Regions from separate parts of the Streptomyces sp. NPDC055815 genome, predicted to be linked through region 2. Evidence: riboswitches for the same ligand, from Rfam matches in the RefSeq annotation. Region 2 holds a riboswitch; the other holds the start of a gene.
The links. A riboswitch is a leader RNA that binds a small molecule or an ion and turns the genes downstream of it on or off. The one in region 2 is predicted to bind cyclic di-AMP.
Positions count from the first base shown of each region.

Region 1 (4,206 bases), on a different contig from region 2:
GAGCCCGGCCTGCTCGACGGTCTCCAGGAGCGGGCCCTCGTAGGTGTCGCGGGAGACCAGGTTGTAGTGCGGCTGGAGGGCGACGTAGCGGCTGAGGCCCTCGGCCTCGGCGAAGTCGAGGGAGGCGCGCAGCCGCTCCGGGGAGATGTTGGAGGCGGCGACGGCCCGCACCTTGCCGTCCTTCACCAGCTGGTCGAGGGCGGTGACGATCTCCTCGACGGGGACGGATTCGTCGTCGAAGTGCGTGTAGTAGAGGTCGATGTGGTCGGTGCCGAGGCGGCGCAGGGACTCCTCCGCGCCGGACTTGATGGTGGTGGCGGAGAGGCCCTTGAACCGGGGGTGGGCGCCGACCTTGGTGGCGACGACGATGTCGGAGCGGTTGCCGCGGGAGGCGAGCCAGCGGCCGATGACGGTCTCGGACTCGCCGCCCTCGTTGCCGTCGGCCCACGCGGAGTAGACGTCGGCGGAGTCGACGAAGTTGCCGCCGGCGGCGGCGTAGGCGTCGAGGACGGCGAAGGACTGGGCCTCGTCGGCGGTCCAGCCGAAGACGTTGCCGCCCAGGGCCACGGGGAAGACGTGCAGGTCGGAGCTGCCCAGCGGGCGGAGGGAGGTCATGTTTCGATCAACCGTCCGCGCCGCCGGGCCTATTCCGGATCCGCTCAGAGGCTGAGGCCCTTGGAGCGGAGCCAGGCCGCCGGGTCGATGCCGTCGCCGCCCGCGGTGTGGACCTCCATGTGGAGGTGGGCGCCGGTGACGTTGCCGGTGGCGCCGACGCGGCCGATGGTCTCGCCGGTGGACACGGTCTGGCCGGCGCTGACCAGCATGGAGGAGAGGTGGCAGTACCAGACCTCGGTGCCGTCCTCCAGCTCCAGGACGATCCGGTAGCCGTAGGAGCCGGACCAGCCGGCGGACTTGACGGTGGCGCCGTGGACCGCCTTGAGCGGGGTGCCCGTGGGGGCGGCGAAGTCGAGGCCGGTGTGGTAGCCGGAGGACCACATCGAGCCGGACTGCATGTAGGTGGCGGTGAGGGTGTACGAGGAGACCGGCAGCGAGTAGCTGGCGGCGAGCTGGGCGAGGCGCTCGGCCTCGGCGGCCGCCTCGGCCTTCGCCCTGGCTTCCGCCTCCGCCTTGGCCTTGGCTTCCGCCTCGGCCTTCGCCTTGGCGTCGGCGGCGGCCTTCTCCGCGGCGGCTTCCTTGGCGGCGGCCTCCGCGGCGGCCTTCTCGGCCGCCGCCTTCTCGGCCGCGGCGAGCTCGGCGGCGTCGGCGGAGGCCTGCTGCTGCTCGGCCTGCTGGAGGATGCGGGCGCGCAGGGCCTCGCCCGCGGCGGGGGCGGTCTGCTCGGTGCGCTCGTCGGCCGCGTTGGTGTACGTGGCGGAGGTGAGCGGGTTCGGGTTGGCGCGGGCCTCGGTGACGGGCTCGCTGTCCTCCTCGGGGAGGAGGTCGCCGACGCCGGGGAGGTCGTGGGCGTCCGGCAGGTTCAGGTCGGGGAGGTCCGGCAGCGATATGGCCACCGGGGGCTTCTCCTGCGCGGTGGCGAGGCCGCCCGCGCCGACGGCGGCGATCACGCCGACGCCGAGGACGGTGGAGGAGCGGGCGAAGTTGGAGCGCTGCTTGACGACCCGGTGCCGGCCGCCGGAGCGGCTCTCCGCGCGGAGGGATCCCTCGGTGGGGTTCCACTCGGTGTCCGGGGCTGCGGGACCCGCACCGCCACCGAAGGCGTCGAAGGGGGCTTCGGGTGCGGGGGTGTTGGACGCCACGGGGGCGCGCTCCTTTCCTTCCGTCTCGCCTACCGGGTTAGCTGACGGGTTCGGAGCAGGAAGGTCTCCTACGGGCTCGCTCGCACGAGTGCGAAGGGGCCCGATTCACCCCAAGTGGTGGTTCCCCGGTTCCTTTTCAGGATTCGGCGCGTGCGCACGGTGCCGCCTCTTGCGACGGCTGGGACGACCGCGCTGCGTTATCGAACGTTAATAGACAGGGGGTCCCGATTCCAAGCTGTTCCTCTTGATCATTCATTGAATTGAGAGGTAATCGCCCGACTTGACCCCCCTTCAGCGAAGGACCGCCAAACACTCGCGATCTGACGTTATGTCAATTGTTATCGCAGTGACACCCTTCGACTACGCCTGGTGACCGGACCCGCCCGGCGGCACCACCGGCATCGTCCGGCGCCGCTCGGGCTGCCCCGTCGCCGGCCGGCTCACCGCGAGCAGCGCCATGTCGTCGGTCGACCCGCCGCCCGTGTGGAGCCGTACGTCGTCCACGAGCGCGTCGAGCAGCTCCTCGGGTCCCGGGAAGATCCGCCCGGCGAGCCGCGCCGCCGGATCGTAGAAGACGCCCACCGCGTTCCGCGCCTCCGAGAGGCCGTCCGTGTAGAAGAGCAGTGTCGCGCCCGCCGGGAACGGCCGCGCCTCGGCCCGGTCCGGCCACGCCGCCAGCTCCCCCATGCCGAGCGGCAGGGCCGCCTCGCCCGGTTCCAGCGGATCCACGCGCCCGTCCGCGTACAGCATCAGCGGCGGCGGGTGCCCGCGGTTGACGACCCGTACGAAACCCTCGAAGGTCCCGCCCCCGTCGCCGCGCGGGATCTCGGCCAGGACGGCCGTCGTGAACCCCTCGAAGGCGTCGAGCCCGTCCCGCCGGGTGCCCTCCCGGGTCAGGGCGCGTTCGAGGCGCTGCGCCACGCCCTCCAGGTTCCGCTCCTGCTCCGCCGCCTCCCGGAAGGCGCCGATGACGACCGCGACGGCCTCGACCGCGTCCATCCCCTTGCCCCGGACGTCCCCGACCACGAGCCGCACCCCGTGCGGGGTGTCCTGGACGGCGAACAGGTCACCGCCGATGAACGCGTCGGCCTGCGCCGCCTCGTACCGCGCCGCGCACTGCAGCCCGCCGATCCGCTCGGCGGGCATCGGCAGCACCGCCTTCTGCGCCGTCTCCGCGATGACCCGCGCCGACGCGAGCCGCTCGCCGCTGCGGCGCACCACCCGGTTGATGAGGAGCGCGAGCGCCGAGACGGTCACGACGGTCAGGGTCTCGGTGAGGGCGGGGATCTCGTCGTCGGTGCCGTTGTAGATGTGCAGCCCGATGGAGGCGAGGACGGCGCCGATCCCGGTGAGCAGGGTGATCAGGGTGGAGAAGAAGGGCGCGGCGATCAGCGGGGCGGCGGAGAAGAGCGGCGACGCCGTGTACGCGGGCGGGGTCGACAGGTCGAAGACGACACCGCCCACGATGACCAGCGGGGGCAGCGCCCGGATGAACCGCCGTGCGCCGCCGTACGCGGGACGGCCCCCGCCGCCCCGCCGCCCTCCGCCCGCCGCTCCTAGGGGGTGCCCCACCTGTGCTCTCCTGCCCGGTCCGACCGGCCGCGGTCCGCACCGCGCCCTCCCAGGGTGGCCGCCGCCGGACGGGGCGGCGACTCCCGTGGGGCCAGGTGGCGTACGGGGCGGGCCAGGGTCAGCCGGAGGGCACCTCCTCCGCCCCGCCCCCGTACGGGATCAGCCGGAGGACGCCTGGCCCGGGACCGGACCCGCCGCCTCCTCCGCCAGCCGCCCGCCCCGGGCGAGCAGCGCCATCGCCGCCGCACACCCCAGGCCGACCGCGCACAGCACCAGCCACGGCGCCGCCGACCAGCCGGTGACGTCGAGGAGCGCGCCCGTGCCCAGGTTCCCGAGGGTGATCCCGACCCCGCACACGGTGTTGTAGAGCCCGTAGTGGGTGGCCACCCAGCGCCCCCGGGACAGGGCGACGACGGTGTCCATCTCGTACGGGTAGAGCACCGCGTTCGCGACGGCCAGGACCGCCGCGCACAGCAGCAGCCCCGGCAGGCCGCGTCCCAGGACGGCCGGCACCAGGAACGCCCCGCCCATCAGGGCGAGCCCGAGCACGAGGCACCGCTCCCGGCTGAGGCGGCGCCGGCACCAGGCCGTGATCCGCAGCTGCCCGGCGAGCGCGACGAGCGCCGACACCGCGAACAGCGCCGTCGTCGCACCCGTACCGCCCGCCGCGAGCGGCAGCGCCAGATAGACCTGGAAGGACAGCACGTACGAGCCGGTCATGGCGAGCGAGAAGAGCCAGAACGTCCGGTGCGCGAGGACGGTACGGAACTGCCCGCGCTCCCCCTTCCCGTCGGCAGGACCGGACGCGGCCCGTACGGGCAGATGCCGGAGCTGTACGAGGGTCAGGCCGGCGAACAGCACCGCCGCGACCACGCAC
Region 1 is NZ_JBSHDU010000125.1:11,728-15,933, reverse strand. Features, by position in the region: partial or broken gene ACWGN5_RS40055 (aldo/keto reductase) at 1-615, opposite strand, end outside; gene ACWGN5_RS40050 (M23 family metallopeptidase) at 660-1,757, opposite strand; cyclic di-AMP (ydaO/yuaA leader) riboswitch at 1,769-1,916, opposite strand; gene ACWGN5_RS40045 (PP2C family protein-serine/threonine phosphatase) at 2,118-3,329, opposite strand; gene ACWGN5_RS40040 (MFS transporter) at 3,489-4,206, opposite strand, start outside.
Region 1: linked by a shared signal. The riboswitch ahead of ACWGN5_RS40050 (M23 family metallopeptidase) and the one ahead of ACWGN5_RS01375 (LysM peptidoglycan-binding domain-containing protein) in region 2 are both predicted to bind cyclic di-AMP.

Region 2 (4,206 bases):
GGGCAGCCGGCCGTCCGTGCCCCTCGAAGGGCGGACGGTCGTCGTGGTCGACGACGGGCTGGCCACCGGGGCCACGGCGCTGGCGGCCTGCCGGGTGGTACGGGCCAGGGGCGCGGCCCGGATCGTTCTCGCGGTCCCGGTGGCGCCGCGTGGCTGGACGGCCCGCCTCGGTGGCGAGGCCGACGAGACGGTCAGCGTGCACGCGCCGGAGCTGTTCTTCGCGATCGGGCAGTTCTACCGGGACTTCTCGCAGACTCCGGACGCCGAGGTCATCGCCTGCCTGGACCGGAACAGGGCCGAGCGGGACCCTGTCGTACGGGACACGGACGTCCGGATCCCGGTCGGCGGGGTCACCCTGAGTGGGCGCCTCGCGGTGCCCGAGGACGCGGGCGGCATCGTCCTCTTCGCGCACGGCAGCGGCAGCAGCCGCCACAGCCCGCGGAACCGGGCCGTCGCCGCGGCGCTCAACCGGGCGGGCCTGGGGACGCTGCTCTTCGACCTGCTGACCGAGTCGGAGGCGACCGACCGGGCGCATGTCTTCGACACCCCGCTCCTCGCCGGGCGGCTCGCGGGGGCCACGGAATGGCTGGCCGCGCGGCCCGAGAGCACGGGACTGCCGTTCGGGTACTTCGGCGCGAGCACGGGCGCGGCCGCCGCGCTGTGGGCGGCGGGCGATCCCGCGTCCCCGGTGAGCGCCGTCGTCTCACGCGGTGGTCGGCCGGACCTCGCGGCCGAGCACCTGGCCCGGGTGCGCGCCCCGACGCTCCTGGTGGTGGGCGGTGCGGACGCGCTGGTCCTGGACCTCAACCGGCGGGCCCTGGCGCTGCTGCGCTGTGAGAACCGGCTCTCCGTCGTGGGCGGCGCCGGCCACCTCTTCGAGGAGCCGGGTGCCCTGGAGGAGGTGGCGGACCTCGCCACCTCCTGGTTCCAGGAGCACTTCCGGCGGAAGGTCAGTACGCCGAGTTGACGTTGTCGATGGAGCCGTAGCGGTCGGCCGCGTAGTTGCAGGCGGCGGTGATGTTGGCGACCGGGTCGAACAGGTCCATGGACGTGCCGGGCACGTGGTAGGCGAGGAAGGTCGGCTCGATGACCTGGAGCAGGCCCTTCGAGGGGGTGCCGGCGACGGCGTTGGAGTCCCACAGGTTGATGGCCTGGGGGTTTCCGGAGGACTCGCGCATGACGTTGCGGTAGATCCCGTCGTAGGAGCCGGGGATGCCGTGCTGGCCCATGATGGCGAGCGACTCCCGGATCCAGCCGTCGAGGTTGTCGGCGTAGTTCGTGGCGGCGACCGGGGCGGCCTTGGCGACGGCCGGGGTGGCCGCAGCGGCGGCGGCGCCCCTACCGGTGGCGACGGCGGGGGTGGCCGACGGGCGCTTGGTGGTGGCGGACTTCTTGGCCTTCGCCTGCGAGGGAGCGGTCTTCGCGGAATCCCGACGAATCGTCAGTTCGAGTCCGGGGCGAATGAGTGACGGATTGTCACCCACGACGCTCTTGTTGGCACGGTAAAGGCTCTTCCAGCCGCCCTGAATTCCCTTCTTGTGGGCGATCAGGGAAAGCGAGTCGCCGCTCACGACGGTGTAGGTGTGTGCGGCGGCCGGGGCGGCGGGAGCCTTGGCGGCGACCGGTGCGGCGGGGGCCTTGAACGTCTGGGTGGCGATCTGCGGAGCGCCGGACGCGGGCGCCGCGCCGGCGACGGCCGGGGCGATCAGCGGCAGGGTCAGGGCGGCGCCACCGGTGCCGACCAGGGCGAGACCGCGGGAGACGTGGCCGCGGCGGGGGCGGCGGTGCTTACCGTGAGCAGGCATGACGGTGTCCTCTCCGGCGCCTGCGGGGTGAGCTGTCGGGTTCGGACGGGAGATGTCCGGCCGCGCGCACGCGGCTTCACCCCGAGCCGTTCCGGATTCCGGACCGGCGTATTCGTGGGTCCCCCGCTCCTGCCGTCGGGTGAAAAGGGAGGTTTATCGAGCGGTGGCAGGATTGGGCGTTCCGCTCGAATGGAGGTGACCGTAGGCCAGTAATGCGACGGATAACAAGAGGAGTGGATGGCGCGGGGCGGGAAATGGATCAATTAATTGAGGGAATTCAAGATCGACGCCGTCCGCGGGGTGTCGAACTTCCTTGCCGGGCAAGGGGTGGGGGAGGGTGCCGCCGAATGCTCGGGCCGAATGAGTGAGTCGCATCACCCGGAGTGTAATGTCCGAATTTGGGGTGTAATTCCGTGGTGGGTAATTAGGGGGCGAAATCCCCGCGATGGGCCATTCGGGTGGGCGACGCTCCGAGCGGGAGCAAAAGTCGCAAAAGCGACATTCGTCTTGAAAGATGGAGGGAGTCGACCCCAGGAGCCACCCAGATGCCGCCTTCCACCTCCCTGCTCAGACCCCACACCCCGGACACGCTCGACACCCTCGACCGCGAGGCCGCCGCCCTCTTCGAGAGCGCCACCTGGCAGCGGATCGTCACGGACCTGACCGTCCCCGAGCCGTCACCTCCGGCGGTGGAGGGCTGGCGGGAGCTGCTCAGCGTGCCGGTGGACCGGCTCGTGGCCGACGCGCTCGCCGCGCTGCCCCCGGCGCTGCCCGCCGAGCGTCGCCTTCCCGGGCGTCTCGGCGCCGTGCTGCCGGACCGGCTCCATGCCTGGCGCCGCATCGGTCAGGCCGAACTGCGCCCCTCGGTCCACCTCGGCTACGCGCGCCTCGTGCTGACGGAGTGGGGCTGGCAGAACGCCCCGTACAAGCTGCGGGACGTACGCGGCGCACGCTGTGTCTGCGGTGCCCTGCTCGCCGCCCACCGGCTCGGCTACGGCAGTGCGGACACCATGCACGAGGCGGCCGCCTGGACCATGACCGAGCTGCGGTCGCGCGGATGGCAGGGACTGATCGGGCCGTGGAACCGGGCCCCCGGCCGTACGGCCGCCGATGCGGTGGCCCTCCTCGACGCCACGATCCGCCGCGCCGCGCACGCCGGCCGCTGACGGCGCGTGTGCCGGGCGGCGACCTTCCGGCCGCCGCCCCGCACGCGCGCGAGTGATCAGCCGCTGACGCTCGCGGCTCCGGTCTCGATGTGTCCGGTGTACCGGCGCGACCAGGTTCCGTCGATGTCGGCGAGGATCGTGAAGTCGTACCAGCCGCCGTTGTACGCCACCGCGTTGAAGAAGTCCTCGCGGCTGGAGTTCGCCGGCACCGTGTACGTCCATGGGCCGTCGGAGCGGTAGGCGTTCGAGCGGATCGTGAAGGTGACGGGACCGGCCGAGGTGTTCGTCATCTTGAACCACAGGGCCGTCTTGCCCGTCCCGGCCTCGGGCGCGAACCGGGCGGCCACCTCGACGGCCTTGCCGGCCTTGGAGGCGTCCCCGATGAACCGGCGCAGGAAGCGGTTCGGGCCCATCATCGAGATGTCGTACTTCCCGGACCCCGAGCCGAGGCCGATGTTGAAGTAGTCCGTGGCGGTGTCGCCGGGATCGACGGTGTACTGCCAGGCGGCGGTGTCCCGGTACTGGTGCGGATGGATCGAGAAGTGCGCCGACCGCTTCGCCTCCGAGCCCTGGTTGGTCATCGAGAACCAGGCCAGGATCTTGCCCGCGGCGCCGAACTCGAAGCGGTCGAGGTTGCCGTTCACCTGGTACGGCAGGGCGCGCGCCGGACGGGTGCCGGACTCCTGCGCGGGCAGCGCGTTGTTCTGGGGTGCCGGGTTCGGCAGCGGGCCGCAGGTGGCCTGCCCGATCACCTTCGCCGTCGACGGGAGGCCCGCGGGCACTCCGTACACCGGGTTGGCGAAGTCGAAGACGCCGGTCAGGTCACCCGTGACCTTCCGCCGCCACGCGCTGATGTGGGGACAGGTGGCCGGGGTGCCGAGCGCCGCCGTCCAGGTCTCCATGAAACGCAGCACCGAGGTGTGGTCGAAGACCTCCGAGCTCACCCAGCCACCCCGGGTCCACGGGGACATGACAATCATCGGGACGCGGAAGCCCAGGCCGATCGGCACGCCGTCGAGGTACTCGCCCGCGGTCCCCGGAGGGGCGACCGGCGGCGGGACGTGGTCGAAGAAGCCGTCGTTCTCGTCGTAGTTGAGGAACAGCACCGTCGAGTCGAACACCTCGGCGTTCGCGGCCAGCGCGCGGTAGACGAGGTCGACGAAGTGGGCGCCGTCCCCCGGCGGGGCGTACGGGTGCTCCGAGAAGGCCTCGTTCGCGACCACCCACGAGACCTG
Region 2 is NZ_JBSHDU010000001.1:254,578-258,783, reverse strand. Features, by position in the region: gene ACWGN5_RS01380 (phosphoribosyltransferase family protein) at 1-967, shown strand, start outside; gene ACWGN5_RS01375 (LysM peptidoglycan-binding domain-containing protein) at 951-1,805, opposite strand; cyclic di-AMP (ydaO/yuaA leader) riboswitch at 1,810-1,966, opposite strand; gene ACWGN5_RS01370 (DUF6197 family protein) at 2,351-2,971, shown strand; gene ACWGN5_RS01365 (phosphocholine-specific phospholipase C) at 3,028-4,206, opposite strand, start outside.